Regions from separate parts of the Afifella sp. H1R genome, predicted to be linked through region 2. Evidence: riboswitches for the same ligand, from Rfam matches in the RefSeq annotation. Region 2 holds a riboswitch; each other region holds the start of a gene.
What was found. A riboswitch is a leader RNA that binds a small molecule or an ion and turns the genes downstream of it on or off. The one in region 2 is predicted to bind thiamine pyrophosphate.
Positions count from the first base shown of each region.

Region 1: it holds a riboswitch for thiamine pyrophosphate, as region 2 does, so the genes downstream of both, thiB (thiamine ABC transporter substrate binding subunit) here and thiM (hydroxyethylthiazole kinase) in region 2, are expected to answer to the same signal.
Region 3: it holds a riboswitch for thiamine pyrophosphate, as region 2 does, so the genes downstream of both, L0F51_RS09710 (ABC transporter permease) here and thiM (hydroxyethylthiazole kinase) in region 2, are expected to answer to the same signal.

Region 1 is NZ_JAKEDY010000001.1:291,858-297,753, forward strand. It holds gene thiP (thiamine/thiamine pyrophosphate ABC transporter permease) at 1-1,601, opposite strand, end outside; gene thiB (thiamine ABC transporter substrate binding subunit) at 1,619-2,686, opposite strand; TPP riboswitch at 2,692-2,793, opposite strand; gene L0F51_RS01405 (ATP-binding protein) at 3,150-4,859, opposite strand; gene L0F51_RS01410 (hypothetical protein) at 5,007-5,896, opposite strand, start outside.
Region 2 is NZ_JAKEDY010000001.1:1,280,013-1,285,908, forward strand. It holds gene L0F51_RS06100 (YeeE/YedE family protein) at 1-202, shown strand, start outside; gene L0F51_RS06105 (hypothetical protein) at 210-359, shown strand; gene L0F51_RS06110 (TRAP transporter substrate-binding protein) at 375-1,460, opposite strand; gene thiD (bifunctional hydroxymethylpyrimidine kinase/phosphomethylpyrimidine kinase) at 1,457-2,263, opposite strand; gene thiE (thiamine phosphate synthase) at 2,260-2,913, opposite strand; gene thiM (hydroxyethylthiazole kinase) at 2,910-3,731, opposite strand; TPP riboswitch at 3,787-3,897, opposite strand; gene L0F51_RS06130 (Lrp/AsnC ligand binding domain-containing protein) at 3,996-4,232, shown strand; gene L0F51_RS20130 (DMT family transporter) at 4,245-5,171, opposite strand; gene L0F51_RS06140 (xanthine dehydrogenase family protein molybdopterin-binding subunit) at 5,235-5,896, opposite strand, start outside.
Region 3 is NZ_JAKEDY010000001.1:2,056,043-2,061,938, forward strand. It holds gene L0F51_RS09690 (RluA family pseudouridine synthase) at 1-293, shown strand, start outside; gene rpoH (RNA polymerase sigma factor RpoH) at 457-1,371, shown strand; gene L0F51_RS09700 (DMT family transporter) at 1,430-2,374, opposite strand; gene L0F51_RS09705 (DMT family transporter) at 2,385-3,329, opposite strand; TPP riboswitch at 3,450-3,561, shown strand; gene L0F51_RS09710 (ABC transporter permease) at 3,594-4,352, shown strand; gene L0F51_RS09715 (ABC transporter substrate-binding protein) at 4,400-5,338, shown strand; gene L0F51_RS09720 (hypothetical protein) at 5,375-5,896, opposite strand, start outside.

The DNA of each region.
Region 1 (5,896 bases), 990 kb from region 2:
CGGCGAAACCCGCGCTCCGCGAGTGCCATCAGGGTGAGACACAAGACCCCGAGCAGCAGCGCCAGCCCGGCTGCGTCGGCGGTGCGATAGCTGCCCATGCGCTGCAGGAGCAGATAGGGCAGGGTGACGAAATCCTGGCTGCCAAAAAGCGCCACCGCACCAAGATCTCCGAGGGACAGGGCGAGCGCAAAGGCGAAGGAAAGGGCCAGCGGCGCTTTCAGCGCGGGCCATTCGACGTGGCGCAGCCGCGCCAGCCCGAAGAGGCCGAGGCTCTCGGCAAGGCGATCGTGTCGCTGTGCCGAGGCGGCAAGCGCCGGTGCGAGAATACGCACGATAAACGGCGTCGCCATCACGGCATTGGTGGCGACAACGACGACGGGTGCCGCCGCGAAAACGTCCGTCACCTGGCGCAGCAGAAGAAACCAGCCGGCGCCGATGACGATCGGCGGCACCACGAGCACGAGACTGCCCGACAGCTCGAAGAGCCCGCGCCAGGCTGCGCGACCCCTCGAAGAGGGAGAACTTTCCAATGCCTGTCGCGCCAAGAGGAGAGGCGCGGCGAGCAAGAGCGCGAGTGTCGCCACCGCGAACGCCACGACGCCGCTTGTCATCGCGGCCCGCTGGACGTTTGGATCGGCCAGCAGTGCGATCAGATCGGAGCGCAGACCGGCAACGATCGTGGCGATGAACGGCGAGAGGACGAAGGCGATCCCCACGGTCAGAACCGCGAGATCGAGCGCGCGAACGAAGCCCTGGTGAGGGTCGTAGCGCCGTGCCCGCCGCCCGAGTGTAAAGCCGCCGGGCGTTGTCTGGCCGAGCCGCAGCGTGACGGCGACCGCAAGGCCGGTCAGCACAATCTGTATCAACGCCAGGAAAACCGCGAGGCCCGGATTAAAATCGTAGCGCAGGGCCTGATAGATCGCGACTTCCAGGGTGGTGGCGCCCGGCCCGCCACCCAATGTCAGGACCAGCGTGAAACTGGTGACGCAGAGCATGAAGATGAGGCTCGTCGCGCCCGGCAGAGCGGTGCGGATTGCCGGCCATTCGAGGACGCGGAAGGTGGTGAGGGGCGTGAGAGAAAGATGCCCGGCGAGCTTCCAGCTTTCTGCCGGCACGCCGTCGAGAGCAGCGACCATCAGCCGGGCGGCGAGCGGCAGGTTGAAGAAGGTGTGGGCGATCAGGATGCCGGACAGCCCATAGACGTTGAGGCGATCGAATCCGAGGGTGGCGGCCAGATCCGAGACGACGCCGTTGCGGCCCCACACCGCGATGATCGCCAAGGCGCCGACCAGCACCGGCAGGGCTTGCGGTAGGAGGAACAGACGCAGGACGAGGCCGCGGCCGGGAAACCGAGCCCTGTGGAGGGCCACTGCAAGCGGCAGGGCACCGGCCACTGCAAGGAGGGTGGAAAGGGCCGCCTGTTCCAGCGTGAACAGCACCACCCCCCGCAAATAGCGGTCCGATGCCAAGGCAAGCAGGTCCGGCGCCGCATCGGCTTGGGCGAGCAAGGCGAAACATGCGCCGCCCAAAAACACGGCGAGCGCGGCAACGGCGGCAAGTCCTGCCGCGACACGCCAACGTCGATCTGTCGAACCTGTCATCGGACGCGCGGAGAGCCTCAGCGACCGAGCGCCTGCAGCCATTCCTGCGTCCAGGCGCGTCGGCTGTCGGCTACCGTTTGGGGATCGAAAGACAGGGTCTTATCCGGGGTCACCAGCTGCTCAAAGGCGGCGGGCAACGGCGAGGCGGTCGCTGCGGCCGGCAGCATCCAGTTGGTGGTCGGCAACGCGTCCTGCGCCGCGGGCGAGATCAGATAAGCGAGGAAGTCGCGGGCGAGATCTGGGTGCTCGGAGCTTGCGATGCGGCCGGCGACCTCGATTTGGATGTAATGGCCCTCATCGAAGGCTGCCGCGCGGTAGCGGTCGCTCTCCTCCTCGATCAGGTGATAGGCGGGCGAGGTGGTATAGCTCAGCACCATCGGGACTTCGCCGCTCGTCAAGAGCCCATAGGCTTCGCTCCAGCCCGGCGTCACTGTCAGGGTACGCTCGGAGAACTCTCGCCATTTCGCTTCGGCGCTGTCGCCATAGACTTTCTTCATCCACAAAAGCAGCCCGAGACCCGGTGTCGAGCTGCGAGGATCTTGGATGGCGATCTTCTCCTCCGGATCGCCGCTGACCAGCTCCTCCAGGCTTTGCGGAGGGGCATCGATCGCCTCACTGTCGTAGACGACGGCGAACCAGCCATAATCATAGGGCACGAAAACTGGATCGGAAAAGCCACCGGGCACGTCGACCGCAGATGTGTCGGTGCCATGCGGTGCGAAGAGCCCTGTCGCCCTGGCCTCAGCGGTCAGGTTGGTGTCGAGCCCGACCACGACCTCCGCCGATGTCGAAGCACCTTCGAGCTTCAAACGGTTGAGGATCGCAACGCCGTCCTCCAGCCCGACCCATTTCACCGTGCAGCCACAAACCGCCTCAAAACCGGCCTTGATCTGCGGCCCCGGCCCATAATCGGCAACGAAGCTCTCATAGGTGTAGACCGTCAGCGAGGGCTTCTCCTCCTGCGCTGCGGCGGGTGCGATTGCGCCGAAGAACAGTGCGGCGACGGCTGATGCTATGAAGATGGAAGGGGATTGCAGCGAGCCCAAGGGCGCCTCCTTGTCGTTTGAAAGCGGGAAGGGGCGCATTCGCGGCAACGAAAGCTCTCCATCCCTCCGCCGGTGCGAGCCGGATCAGGTTCAGCGGGTTGGCGGATAAGCCTCTCAGCCCGTATGGGCACCCCGTGTGAGCGTCTTCAGACCTAGTGGAAATGCGCCGGCCCGACAAGCATCGAGCGATGATCCGGGCCTTGGCGACCTCGATCTAAACGACGAAGGTTCCCACCAATGACGAGCACCCGATCCATAACCTCCCCGATGTGCTGGCGCCGATGACCCATGTGACGTCGGCGAAGCGGGAAGGCGCGGATGGATATCGAGGAATTTGCCAACGGCGTGCGGGAGTTGGGGCTCGGCACCTTCCCCTTCGCCTCAGATTCGGTTCGGGGGAGCGGCGGGCCTGCAAACCGATTTGGTGGCGTGATTAGAGCGTCTCAGCGGAGACGTTTTCGCCATGCGGCTTGTCTATCAATTGGTGGCGGGAAGACGATATTCAGGCGCTTGCGAGCTTGCGGCTGTCGCGTTCTGCAGCAAGCTGGTGCATCGCAGGAAAACTCGGCAGGTCAACGAAGAAAATCGTCCCGCCGCCCTCTGTGCTGCGGAAGTCGATCTCGCCGTTGAGGTGCTCGATGATCGCCTTGGTGATTGAAAGGCCGAGACCGGTGCCACCAACCTTCTGGTTGTCGGAGAAGTTGGCCCGTTCGAACTTTGTGAAGATGCGGGTGTGGAATTCCTGCGGGATGCCCGGCCCCTCGTCGCTCACGTAGATGCGGGCTCGGCCTGCTCGCTGTGCAATGCGTATGCGAACGGTGCCTCCTGACGGGGAGAATTTTACCGCATTGGAGATCAGATTGACGAAGGCTTGGCTGAGACGATCCTGATCGGCCAGACAGACGAGACCGGGAGCGGTCTCTTCGATCTCGATCGAGACTTCAAGCTCCGCTGCGTAAGCGCACAGCGCCTCGACGGCCGCTTCGAGGAGGGGGCGGATCGCGAGAGGTCGAATGTCGAAGTGCATCCTTCCGGATTCGATCCGCTCGATATCCAGAATGTCGTTGATGAGACGCACCAGTCTTGCGCTGTTGGCATAGGCGATCGAAACGAGGCTGTTGCCTTTTGCGCTGAGTTGACCTGCTCCTCCTGCAGCGACGAGCCCCAGCGCGCCGTGGATCGCGGTCAAAGGGGTGCGCAATTCGTGGCTCACCGTGGAGATGAAGTCGTTCTTCATCCGCTCGGAGCGCTTCTGGTCGCTGATATCATAGGCAAAGCCGTCCCAGACGATCTCGTCATCCCCGTAGCCCCGCGGTTCTGCCACAGCGCGCACCCAAAGGATCCGGCCTCTGGGATGCATGCATTGCGCCTCGAAAGCCCAGGGCTCCAGGGTCTCTGCCGAATCCTCCAAAACGAGGCGTAACTTTTCGCCGTCTTGGCGGGAAATCAGCCGAGTGAGTTTGGTCGGATCCTGGACGAAATCCTCCGGGTCCATGTCGAGGATGCGCCTCGCACCATCGGAGATATAGCGCAGGTCCAGCTGGCCATCCTGGCTCCGCGCGATCTGAAATAAGACCCCCGGGGCATTGTTGGCGGTCGCCTGCAAGCGCGCTTGCGCTTCGTTGTTTGCGGCCATCGCCCAGCGCCGCTGGTATTCGCGAATGACGAGTTGGCCCATCAGGAGGACAGCTACAAAGTTCACCGGGACGAAGAGAGAGGCCGACTTGAGAAAGATCTCCCAGGGCACGGCGGTCATCACGCCGATGACCAGGGCGGGCACGACGGCTGCGCTGAGCGCATGATAGAGGATATAGCGCTGCGACGCCTCGCGCCCGAGGTACTTCGTCCAGGCATACCAGAGAAGGCTGGAGCAGATCGCGGCAGAAGCGATGCTGGCGGCTCCGGGAACGGCCCCCACGCCACCGAAATGAAGGCGGAGCGCGATCATCGGAACGGCGGTAATGAGAGCGCATACCGGCCCGCCCAATGCTGCGGAGAGCGCCACCACCGCATTTCTCGGATCGGTGCGCACGCCATTCATCAGCTCGACCGGGTTGAGCATGACGAGGATACCGGTCGCTGCGAAGACGAGGCCGAACGCGATGCTCCGACGCCAGAAGGAACCCTCCAGGCGCTCTCCAAGAAGAGCGAGAAATATGATGGCGAGGATGATCGTGGAGGCTGCCTCGATCATCATGACTACCGCATTCATGTGTTCCTCAGCGCCTAGGCACAAGGCTCGGCGCGGCCGAGCCCGAGTTGGACCCTGTTCGACCTCGGTGCCTGTGCCCGCCGAGCGCTCTGCGCTCGGGCGTCAGGGGGAGTCGAATGTGCGCAAAAGTTGCATGCCGGGCTGTCCTCAAGCTTTCCTTGATCCTGCGGGCACCCGGTCGCGCTCCATTTCGCGGGCGTGAATGCCGAGGAGAAGCAACGCCGGCCACAGGAGATAGGCTTCGATCTCGATGTTCTCGCCGAAGCTCAGGATGATGAAGACGAGGACGATGCCGAGAGGGAGCCGTCCGCGGCGGCCTTTGACGGAATCGACCGCGACGATCCAGAACTGCCAAACCAGCGGGACGAGGAGAGCCCAGACTCCAACCAGGCCTTTGACGAACAGGAGGCCATACCAGGTGTGGTGACTCCCGATCGGCATGTACTCGACGACATGCGGCCCTGGCTGCACCGTGCCGTGTCCGAACCACACGGCCTCGCTCTGCCAGCGCTCATACGCGATGCGCTGCAGGGTCTCGCGGACACGCGTGCTATCGGCTCTGGCGCCCTTGAAGGCCGAAACCGCATCCTGCACGGCCTGCAGAAGATATGTGCCGAGCGCAGCCATCGATGCGGCGACGCCTGCGGCGAGCTGCCAGGCGGCGCTTTTGGCAAGAAGCGGCATCATGCGCGGGCCGACAGCGCATACGAAGAGGGCGACGAGGCTCATGCGCGACTTGGAAAAGAAAACCATCGCCAGGCCGGCGAGAATGCCCATCGCCATCCAGAAGCGGCTGCGGTCTTCGAGCGCGAAGAGAACCATGACGACGCCGAGGAGCCCCGCAAAGGGGGACCATGGCGCGTAGAACTGCCAGCGCGGCGTCCAGCTCGATGGATCGAGCGTATAGAAGTAGACGGAGAAATATTCCGGCCCCGGCCCGCCGACCGCCTTCAGAGGCGAAACGAAGATCTTTTCGGGCAAGCCGATCGACGGTGCGACGAGGAGGATCGGCAGGAGCGCCACCGTGCATGCGCCGA
Region 2 (5,896 bases):
GAGCGCGAAATCCGCACTTGCCGCCGTCATCGGCGGCCTTTTGATGGGCTACGGCGCCCGCCTCGGCTTCGGCTGCAACATCGGAGCCTTCCTCGGCGGCATCGCCTCGGGTTCCCTGCACGGCTGGATCTGGTTCGCGTCGGCCTTTCTCGGCACTCTGATCGGGATCCGAATGAGGCCTGCCTTCGGTCTGGCGAATTGAGGCGGTGATGGCGCGTTATCTTCTTTTCGGCTTCGTGACGCTCGGGCTCCTGCTCGTTCTTGCCGACCATCTCCTGTCACCGCCTCTGCATCAGACGGGAACGAGCGACGTCGTCGCCTGCGCCCCCTGCGGCGCGCCCTGCCCTTCGACGCGTTAGGCGAGAGCGCTTAAATCAACGGCGGGCGGCGAGAAGCGCCGCCTCGCTCACTTCCGACCAGGGCTGCATCCGTGCCCGCGCCGAGCGGTAGCTTTCGACGATCTCCACCTGCACGCCGCCGGCGTCTGCAAGCTCGTCGAAGACCTCGTCGGACGCCTGACGCGCTGCAGCCAGGAAATCGTCGGGAAACCGCCGGAGCACCACGCCCTTTTCCTGCGTGAGCTGTTCCAGAGCCCGAGCATTTTCCCATTCGGCCTCGCCCAGACCGCGAATGTTCTCCACCGCAAGGACATGACGCACGATCGCCTTGAGATCGTCCGGCAGCTTCTCCCACGCGGAGATCGAGACGAGGCCCTCGCCGGTTCCGTTCGGCTCGTGGAAGCCCGGCCAGTAATAGTTCTTCGCGACCTGCCAGAATCCCATGGCGAGATCGGACCAGGGCCCCAAAAACTCCGTCGCGTCGATCGTCCCCGACTGGAGTGCCGGCAAAATCTCCGATGCCGGCAGCGAAACGGGCGTTGCCCCGAGCCGGCGCGCGACCTCACCGCCGAGGCCCGGCATGCGAATCTTGAGGCCTTTGAAATCGTCGAGCGAGGCGATCTCGCCGCGATACCAGCCGCCCATCTGAAAGCCGGTGTTTCCGGCCATGAACGGCTTCACCCCGAACGGGCGATAAAGCTCGTCCCACAGCTCCTGACCGCCGCCATGGTCGATCCAGGTAATATGCTCCAGAGGGGTCAGGCCGAAAGGCGCCGCGGTGAAGACGGGAGCGACCTTCGCCTTGCCGGCCCAGAACAGAGAGGCGGTATGCGCCATCTCGGCTGTCCCTTCCGACACCGCATCGAACACGGCAAGAGCCGGGACGATCTCACCTGCCGCATGCACCTGCACGACCATGCGCCCGCCGGACGCGGTCTCGATATCGCGTGCGATCCGTTCCGCCGAAACGCCGGGACCCGGCAGGTTCTTCGGCCACGACGTGACCATCGACCATTCGATGCGGCTTTGGGCGACTGCCGGTCGGGCAAGTGCGCCAGCACCTGCGACCGCCGCCCCTCCGGTGAGAAGGCCGCGCCGGCTGAGGCTGTGGCCGGAGCTCATCCATTCCTCCACTGCCGGTAGAAATGGTGAACCGGTCCATGCCCCTTGCCGATCTCCAGGAGGTCCGCATTGACGATGGCGTTGTGGACATAAGCTTTGGCGGCATCGACCGCCTCCGGCAGGCCGAGCCCGTTGGCAAGCCCCGCCGCAATCGCCGAGGACAGCGTGCAGCCGGTACCGTGTGTATTCTTGGTGTCGATGCGCGGCGCGCTGAACCAATGGGCCTCGCCTTCGAACCACAACAGGTCCGCGGCTTCATCGCCGTTGCCATGCCCGCCTTTGAGAAGGACCGCCCCGGCGCCGAAATCGGCAAGCGCCTGCGCCTGGCGCAGCATGGTGTCGGAATTGTCCGCAGGCTCCTCGTCGAGCAGGCGGGCCGCTTCCATCAGATTGGGCGTGATCACGGCGGAAAGCGGGAAAAGTCTCTCGCGCAGGCTCGTCACGGCCTCATCGGCAATGAGCGGATCGCCGGAGGCCGCCACCATCACCGGGTCGAGGACGACGGGACCGGGCTCCCACCGCGTCAGCCCCTCCGCCACGGTCTCGATGACCTCCGGCTTCGAGAGCATGCCGATTTTGGTCGCACCGACGGCGAGGTCGGAGAAGACCGCATCCATCTCGGCCGCCACGAAATCCGCGGGCACGTCGTGAATGGCCCTCACACCGCACGTGTTCTGGGCGACCAGCGCCGTGATCACCGTCGCGCCATAGACGCCAAGGGCGGAGAAAGTCTTGAGGTCGGCCTGGATGCCGGCGCCGCTGGTCGGGTCTGTGCCTGCAATCGAAAGTGCGATGGCCGTCATTGTGTGTCCTTCGCTGTACGAATTTCTTCAAGAAGCGCCTGGGCGGCGGCTTGTGGATCGTCCGCCCCCATGATGGCGGACACGACGGCAACGCCCTCGGCCCCGGCAGCGATGCATTCAGCGGCATTGGAAGCGCCGATGCCCCCGATGGCAACGGATCGAAGCCCGACATCCCTCGTGACCGTGGCAAGCCCCTCCAGGCCGATCGCCGCACCGGCATTGGGCTTGGTGGCCGTGGTATAGACCGGCCCGACCCCGATATAATCGGCGCCAGAAAGAGCGTCCCGGGACGCCTCGTGCTCGGTCACACTGCCGACGGAAATGCCGAGGATGCGTTCCTCGCCGATCAGCCGCCTTGCATCCGCGCCGTCCATATCGCTCTGGCCGAGATGCACGCCGTCAGCCTCGGCCGCGAGCGCCACATCGATGCGGTCATTGACGATGAGAGGCACGCCCATGGGCTCCAACAGCGCCTTCAGGCGACGCGCAATGGCAACGAGTTCGCGCGTGCCGGCGTCGGGGTCGCGCAGCTGCACCAGCGTCACGCCACCTTTGACGGCCGCAGCGACGGTCTCGAAAAAATTGCGCGGACCGCAAAGCTTCGGATCGGTGACGAGGTAGAGCGAAAGATCGAACGGATGACGCATCATTTCGCCTCCCCGCTTCCGGCGCCAATACCGGAATGAGCGGCAAGAAGATCCTTGTCCATGCGGAAAAGCGCGTCACAAAGCTCGGCCGGAAGATGGCCAGGCCCGTTGCCGCATCGCTCACCGGCGATCCGGCCGGCAGCGGCATAAACGGCAAGCCCGGCGATCGCCGCTTCGAGCGGCGGCCGCACGGCCGAGAATGCGGCGACACAGGCGGAAAGCGCACAGCCGAGGGCGGTCGAGCGCGGCATGAGATCATGCCCGCCGGTGACCGAAACGACCTCATCGCCATCTGTCGCGTAATCGGTCGCGCCAGTCACGGCAACGACACTTCCCGATGTCCGCGCCAGCGCCTTCGCCGCCGCAACGGCCTGATCGGAGGCGGCAAGAGAATCGACCCCCCTGCCGAGTGCGCCCGCCTCGCCTGCGAGACTCATGATCTCGCTCGCATTGCCGCGCACGATCGTCGGCCGCAGGGACAGGAGTGTGTTCGCGGCCTCGCTTCGGTATGGCGTCGCGCCCGTCGCCACCGGGTCGAGCACCCAGGGCTTCTGCTGCTCCCCCATGGCCTCGGCGGCTTTTTTCATGGCGCGCAGCCAGGCGGGCGACAACGTGCCGATATTGACGACGAGGGCGTCCGCGAGCTTGGCGAAATCGCCGACCTCTTCTTCCGCATGCACCATCGCGGGCGACGCGCCGAGGGCGAGAAGCGCATTCGCGGAGACGCTCATCGAAACGAAGTTGGTGATGTTTTGGACGAGAGGCTGGCGCGCCCGCAGATCCGTCAGCGCCGCAAAGACCTCGTCGATCGTCATAGGCATGAAATTCTCCCACTTCGGACCCGGCCCGAAGCGGAAGCAAATGAACGACGAGGATCTCTCGGCATCATCCCATCCCTCCGCCGGTGTTAACCGGATCAGGTTCGAGGGGTTGGCCGGATCGCCTCTCAGCCACCTACAGATTGCAGCGGCACCCCCTGAGACGTCTTCCGATCTAGTGGTCTCGGAACCGCTTTGCAAGCATCGGCCGCTTGGCCCTTGCCGCGACCGGACAGTTGCGGTTTTCTCCCGGCCAAGGAGACTGCCATGACCCCGTTTTTCGTACTCATCAAATGCCAGCTCGGCCAGGCCTACCAGGTCGCAACCGCCCTGGCCGACGCCGAGATCGCGTCTGAAATCTATTCCACAGCAGGCGATTACGACCTTCTGGCAAAGTTCTATCTGAGCCCCGACGACGACATCGGCCGCTTCGTGCAGGAAAAGGTGCACGTCATCGAAGGCATCCAGGACACCAAAACGATTCCCACCTTCAAGGCGTTCTGAGGCTCATCCGCCTCACCCCTGCGGCGTCGACAATTTGCGCATCTTTCGCCGCTCCAGCCCCAATTGATGCTCGCGGTAGATGATGAAGATGCCGGCAGCGATGACGACCGCTCCGCCCACGGCAACGTTGATCCCGGGAATTTCATTGAAGAGCAGATAGCCGGCGATCGTGCCCCAGATCATCGAGGCATACTCGAAAGGCGCGATCGTCGACGTCTCGGCATAACGATAGGCGGCGGTCAGGGAGATCTGCCCGAGACCGCCGAAGAGCCCGCACAGGGTCAGAAGGATCAACTCTTCCGTATCGGGCATGACCCATCCGAACGGGATGGTGAAAAGCGCCACGACCGTGCACGTGACGGAAAAATAGAAGACGATGGCGGAGGTCGATTCCGTCGCCGTCATCTTGCGGATGAGGATCGCGACCACCGCCGTCAGCACCATGGAGCCGAGCGCGCAGAGCGAGCCGACGAATTCCCGCCCGCCGAGTTCACCGCTTGAGAGAAGATCGAAGCGCGGCCACAGCACGATCATGATGCCGACGAAACCGACCGCAACGGCGGTCGAACGATAGATGCGCACCGTTTCGTGCAGGATCAGGGCGCCCAACACGACGATCATCAAAGGCGCGCCGTAGCTGATCGCCATGGACTCGGGCAGAGGCAGGCGCTGGACGCCGGCAAACCACAGCATCATCGTGGTCACCCCGATGAGGCCGCGACGGGCATGGCTCCAGGGATCTTTGGTGCGCACGGCCTCCTTGAGCTTGTTCTGCCAGGCGAGCATGCCGAGGAGCGGAACGAGCGCAAAGGCGGAGCGAAAGAACACGATCTCGCCGGTCGGCACACGCTCGCCGACGAGCTTGATGCAGGAAAGCATCAGCGCGAAGGCAATGGTCGAGCTGACCTTGAGAATGATGGCGCGGGTCGCTGTAGTCACGATTGCCCACCGCCTCGGCTCTGCCGCGCGTTACGCCGGCAGTCCGCTTCGTCTTTGGTCACCCTAGCCTCGTTGTTCGGGGAGCGCCGCCTTTGCGGCTTGAATGGCATTCCACACCCGCAGCGGTGTCGCCGGCAGGTCGAGATGGCGGATCCCGTACTCTCGATAAAGCGCATCGACAACGGCATTCATGACCGCGGGCGTCGCGCCGATCGTTCCCGCCTCCCCGGCACCTTTGATGCCGAGGACGTTGTGCGTCGAAGGCACGTTGCGCGTCTCGAAATGGAAGGAAACCGTGTCCCACGCGCGCGGCATGGCGTAATCGCTGAAGCTTGCGGTCAGAAGCTGCCCGTCTTCGTCATAAACCGTGTTCTCCAGAAGCACCTGGCCGATGCTCTGCGCCACACCGCCATGCACCTGACCCTCGAGCAGCAGCGGATTCACGCTCACCCCGAAATCGTCGACGATGGTGTAGCGATCGATACGCGTGCTGCCCGTCTCCGGATCGATCTCCAATTCGCAGACATGCGTGCCGTTCGGATAGGTCGCTTCCGCCTGTTTGAACTCTCCGATCGCCGTCACTTCGGCGCGGTCGCCTGCTTTGGCGGCGAGGTCGGCGAACGAAATCGCCCGGTCGGTCCCGACGATCCGCGCCTCTCCGGCGGCAAGCTCGATATCGCCCGCAGCCGCTTCCAGCGCATCGGCCGCCAGATCCTTGAGCTTTT
Region 3 (5,896 bases), 780 kb from region 2:
TCGAAACCGGTCGCACCCATCAAATTCGCGTGCACATGGCCCATATCGGCCATCCGCTTCTGGGCGACGCACTTTACGGCTCGGGCTTTCAGTCGAAGGTCGCAAAACTTCCCGCAGACGCGGCCGATGCCATCCACACCCTCGCCCGCCAGGCCCTGCATGCCCGCTCGCTCGGCTTTCGCCATCCGGAAACCGGCGAGACGGTGCTCTTCCATTCGCAACTGCCGAGCGATTTCGAGACACTTCTGAACGCCTTAAGAAAGCCTTCTGAAGCCTTACAAGGCCGTAATTAGGCAGCATCGCGAGAGGCATGATAGGCTTGACGCAAGCCAGGACGTGACAAAAGTTAGACAGGCGGGGTCGAAAGCTCTGCTCCAAGACAATCCACGAGTGCACAGGATGCGGCCGCTCCGCGGCGCCTCCCGGTGTCGACTCTTCTGATGACAGGCAATCCCGATGGCCACAGGCAACATCCCCGTCGTATCCACCGCCGAAGGCGGTTTGTCTCGTTATCTCGACGAGATCCGCAAATTCCCCATGCTCGAGCCGCAAGAGGAGTACATCCTCGCCAAGCGCTATCAGGAGCATGACGACCGCGATGCCGCGCATCGTCTGGTGACGAGCCATCTGCGCCTCGTCGCCAAGATCGCCATGGGCTATCGCGGCTATGGCCTGCCGATCGGCGAGGTCATTTCGGAAGGCAATGTCGGCCTCATGCAGGCCGTCAAGCGCTTCGATCCGGACAAGGGCTTCCGTCTCGCCACCTATGCGATGTGGTGGATCCGCGCCGCGATCCAGGAATATATCCTGCGCTCCTGGTCGCTCGTGAAAATGGGCACGACGGCCAATCAGAAGCGGCTCTTCTTCAACCTGCGCAAGGCCAAGAGCCAGATTTCGGCGCTGGAAGAAGGCGACCTGAAGCCCGAGCAGGTGGCGACGATCGCCAAGCGGCTCAATGTGAGCGAGGAGGAGGTCATCTCCATGAACCGGCGGCTGTCCGGCGATGCCTCGCTCAACGCGCCGATCCGCGCCAATGAGGGCGAAGGCGGCGAATGGCAGGACTGGCTGTCCGACGATGAGACGGAGAGTCAGGAGACGAACCTCATCGCCCAGGATGAGCTCGAGCAGCGCCGCGCCATGCTGAAGGACGCGATCGAGGTGCTCGACGAGCGCGAACGGCGGATCTTCGAGGCGCGTCGTCTCTCCGACGAGCCGCTGACGCTGGAAGAGCTCTCGGGCGAGTTCGGCGTCTCGCGCGAGCGTGTGCGCCAGCTCGAGGTCCGGGCCTTCGAAAAGGTGCAGAAGGCGATGATCCGCGCCTCCAAGGAACGCGACCGCGGCGCCCAGCAGCGCCTCCTCGCCGACGCCTGAGGCGGCGCACCCTCCCGAGACGAAACAGAGAAATCTGTCCCTCAAGGGATGGGACGCTCTAGCCGCCCCGCAATCGCCGCAGGGCCCGTCCGTCCATGACGACGAGCCCTGCGCCGATCATGGCCATGCCGGCGAACTGCCCCGCCGACAGGCTTTCTCCGAGCAGCACGACGCCGAGCGTCACCGCGCTCACCGGCACGAGAAGCGTGACGAGCATCGCGTTCGTGCCGCCGGCGCGCGCCAGAATCCGGAAAAACAGCACATAAGCTAAGGACGTGGACAGAAGTGCCAGGCCGAGGATCGAAAGGATCGCGGCCATGCCGGGCATTGCCGTGGCGAAGGGCCGGTCGATGAGGAATGCGACCGGAACCATCAAAAGGGTCGATGCGGAAAGCTGCATCGCCGCCGCCACGACGGGATCGGTCGCCCGAAATCCCTTTCCGACGACCGCCGAAAACCCATAAGACGTCGCCGCGGCAAGCATCGCCAGAACGGCCAGAAAATCGGCCGTCAGCCCGCGCAGGGCCGGTAGGCCGATCATCACGGCAACACCCAGAAAACCGAGAACGACGCCCGTGACCTTGTTCGTCGTCATCTTCTCGTCCGCCGTCAGAACATGCGCGATGAGAACGGTGAAGATCGGCGTCGTCGCATTGAGGATGGAGGCCGCGCCCGCACCGATTTCCACGGTCGCGAAGGTGATCAGCGAAAACGGCACGGCGTTGTTGAGAAAACCCATCAAAAGCGCGCGCAGATAAATCCCACCCCGGCTCGGCAGGCGCCGCCCCGAAGCGATGATGACAACCCAGAGTGCCGCAGCCGCGATGCCGACGCGCAAAAGCACGAGCGTGAAGACCGGCACCTCCGCGCCCGCGACGCGCATGAACAGGAACGAGCCGCCCCAGAGGAGCGACAGAAGGACGAGAAGCGTCAGGCTGCCGAGATCGAGAGAGGCCTCGGCTGACGCGGCGCGTGCAGATGTGGGGAGGGTTTTGGCGTCCATGTGACGAGCCCTAAGAGAGGCTTCTCTCCGGCTCCACCCGATTCTTGAGGCGCTGCCTCCGGCTCGCCAGGAAGACGCCGCCGAGAATGCACACGCCGCCGAAAGCGTGGGCGTAGGTAAAAGTCTCGCCAAGGGCGAAGACAGCGAGAATGGCCCCGAAGAACGGCACCAGATGGAAGAAGGGCCCCGCCCTGTTCGGACCGATGAGATCGACGCCCCGGTTGAAGCAGATATAGGCGAGCACTGAGGGAAAAACGGCGACGTAGAAGAGCGCGGCAAGGCTCGCTGCATTGATGTCGATATGGCCGCCGTGCAAAAGATCGAGCGCGCTTGCCGGCAGGAGCATGATGGCGCCCCACCCGATGGTGATCGCCAGAAAGCTCAGCCAGTGAAGAGGCGGCCGCCGCTTCAAAAGCGCGGAGTAGGTGGCATAGATGACGACGTCGACCAGCATGATCACGTCGCCCGGATTGAGCCGCAGATGCGCCAGCACCTGCAATTGCCCGCGCGAGACGATGACCACGACGCCGATGAGGGAGACGACGATCCCGGCAAGCTGGCCGAAGGTGAGCCGCTCGCGGAAGAGCATAAAAACGACGAAGGCGATGGCAAGCGGCGTCGTCGCCTGCAGAAGCACGACGTTGAGCGCCGTCGTATATTCGAGAGCCCAGTAGAGAAGCGTGTTGAAGAGCGTGATGCCGCACAAAGCCATCAGCGTCAGCACGCCGAGATGACGTTGGATCACGGGCCAGTCCGCGCGCAGGGCCTTCATGGCGAAAGGCAGGATCAACAGCGCCGCCCCACCCCAGCGCAGCTGCGCGAAAAGGATCGGTGAGAAATCATCGATCACCGCCCGCGCGACCACCGCATTGCCGGCCCAGAAGAGCGAGGTGAGCGTCAAGAGCAGATAGGGTTGATCGAAAAGCCAACGAAAAGGGGCAAAGAGGACACGCATTTCCCCGCCTCTATCCCTCTGCGACAAACTTGTCACGCATCGGGACCACGGATGAGATCGCAAACGCGCCCCAGCGGCGCCGTGAGACGGCTTGCAAGGCTCGGCCGGAAAGTTATGGTGGGCGTTTCCGAGGGGTGTGCGGACAAACCGCGCTGAGATGGCCGTGATGGCGGCCGAACCCTTTGAACCTGATCCGGATCATGCCGGCGAAGGGACGGGCCTCAGTCTCTCCAGCACGCATGATCTCTGCCATGAAAGGGGCGCGTGCTGGCTATTCTCGCAATCCGGTTATCGATCGCGATCGCGCTCCTGGCCTTGTGGGAAGGGCTCGTGCGCGCAACCGGCGTGCCGCGCTTCATCCTGCCGGCGCCGAGCGATCTCGTGGCGGCCTTCTCCGCCCTTCCCGTTTACTATCTCGGCAACGCCGCCGTCACCGCGACGGAGATCGTGGTCGGGCTCGTCGTCGGAGCGCTGGTCGGAGCCCTGACTGCGATCCTGGTCGTCGCGTCGCCGGCACTTGAAAGGCTCGCTATGCCGCTTTTGGCAGCAAGCCAGGCGCTTCCGGTCTTCGCCATCGCGCCGCTTCTCGTCATCTGGTTCGGTTTCGGCATGGCGTCCAAGGTCGTGATGGCCGGTCTCATCATCTATTTTCCGGTCGCGACCTCTTTTGCCGACGGCTTGAAGCGCACGGATCCGGGCCTTCTCGATCTCGCAAGGCTCAACCGTGCCTCGCGTCGCGACACTTTCCGCTACATCCGTATCCCTGCCGCCCTGCCGGCCCTCGCCTCCGGTCTGCGGGTCGCCGCCGCGATCGCCCCGATCGGGGCCGTGGTCGGCGAATGGGTCGGCGCATCCGCGGGCCTCGGCTTCGTCATGCTGCAGGCCAATGCCCGCATGCAGACCGACCGCGTCTTCGTCGGCCTCTTCCTGCTCGCCGCCATGGCGATCCTGCTGCGCGCCCTGATCGATCTCGTCCTGCGCCGCCTCCTCGGCTGGGTGCCGGGAGAAGCGAGCATCGCCTGAGACGATCTCCGAAACCCCGACATGATCCGAAAAGAGAGGAAATGACCATGCTCGACCGCCTGCGCCTGATGCTTCTGGCGCTCATCTTGACGGCATCGCCCGCCGCAGCCGCGGACCACCTGACCGTGCTGCTCGATTGGTTCGTGAACCCCGACCACGCGCCGCTCGTCGTCGCGCAGGAAAAGGGCTATTTCGCCGAGGAAGACCTCGATGTGGAAATGATCCCGCCGGCCGACCCGAGCGCCCCACCCCGCCTCGTTGCGGCAGGTGAAGGCGATGTCGCGATCTCCTATCAGCCCAACCTCTATCTCCAGGTTGCCGAGGGATTGCCGCTGGCGCGCTTCGGAACGCTCGTCGAGACGCCGCTCAACTCGCTCGTGGTTCTGGAAGGCAGCGATGTGACGACGCTCGCCGACCTCAAGGGGAAGACGGTCGGCTTCTCGGTTGGAGGCTTCGAGGATGTGCTTCTGAAGATGATGCTCGGAGAAAGCGGCGTGACACTCGACGACGTCGATCTCGTCAACGTCAACTTCGCACTCTCACCGGCCCTTCTTGCAGGCCGCGTCGACGCCGTCATCGGCGCATTCCGCAATGTCGAGCTCAATCAGCTCGACATCGAAGGCAAGCCCGGCCGCGCTTTCTATCCCGAGGAGCACGGCGTGCCGCCTTATGACGAGCTCATCTTCATCGCGCGCTCAGACAAGCTCGACGACGACCGGCTGCCGCGCTTTCTGAAGGCGATCGAACACGCCACGCTCTATCTCACGAACCATCCCGAGGAAGCGCTTGAGATCTTCACGAAGGCGCATCCCGATCTCGGCGACGAGCTCAATCGCCGCGCCTTCATGGATACGGTCGGCCGCTTTTCGAAAAGCCCCGGCGCCTTCGACGCCGGCCGCTATCAGCGGTTCGCGGAATTCATGAAGGATCAGGGACTGATCGAGACCGTACCGGAGCTGGAAAGCTACGCCCAGGCCGTTCGGTAAAGGCCCGTTCGGTAAAAGCCAGTCAGGCTGGGGCGATCAGGAATCGCCCCAGCTCTGCATCACATTCTCAAACACCTTGTCGCCCGGAATACCCTTCTCGAAGGTGATCAGGGCCCGCTTGCCGCCCTCGAACAGGATCGGCAGGTCGAACCAGGAACCACTGCGCAGAAGTTCCAGATTGCGCTCCACCTGATCGGGTGTGTCGGAAAGCGCGATCCAGTAGAGATCCCCGGTCACGTCGACGGCAGCGCCTGCAAGCGGCTGTCCGCGCGCCTGCTCGTTGGGCTTCATCACCAAGGCCGGCACCCGCTGCACAGCCACCGTGTCGTCGAGCGAACCTGTGAAGGCGATCTCGATGAGATGGCTCGCGGGCAAGGCGACGTCATTGTTCTTGGAGATGGTGATCGTCACCTCGGCATCCCGTTCCGGCACGTCGATCTTCGCCTGAATGGCGGCACCTCCGTCCCCGCGCTGAACCGTCGACCACGACACGGCGCCGTTCACCGCCTTGCCGGCGGCACCGTCTTCGCCCTGCTCGTAGAAGATCGCCCTTTGCCC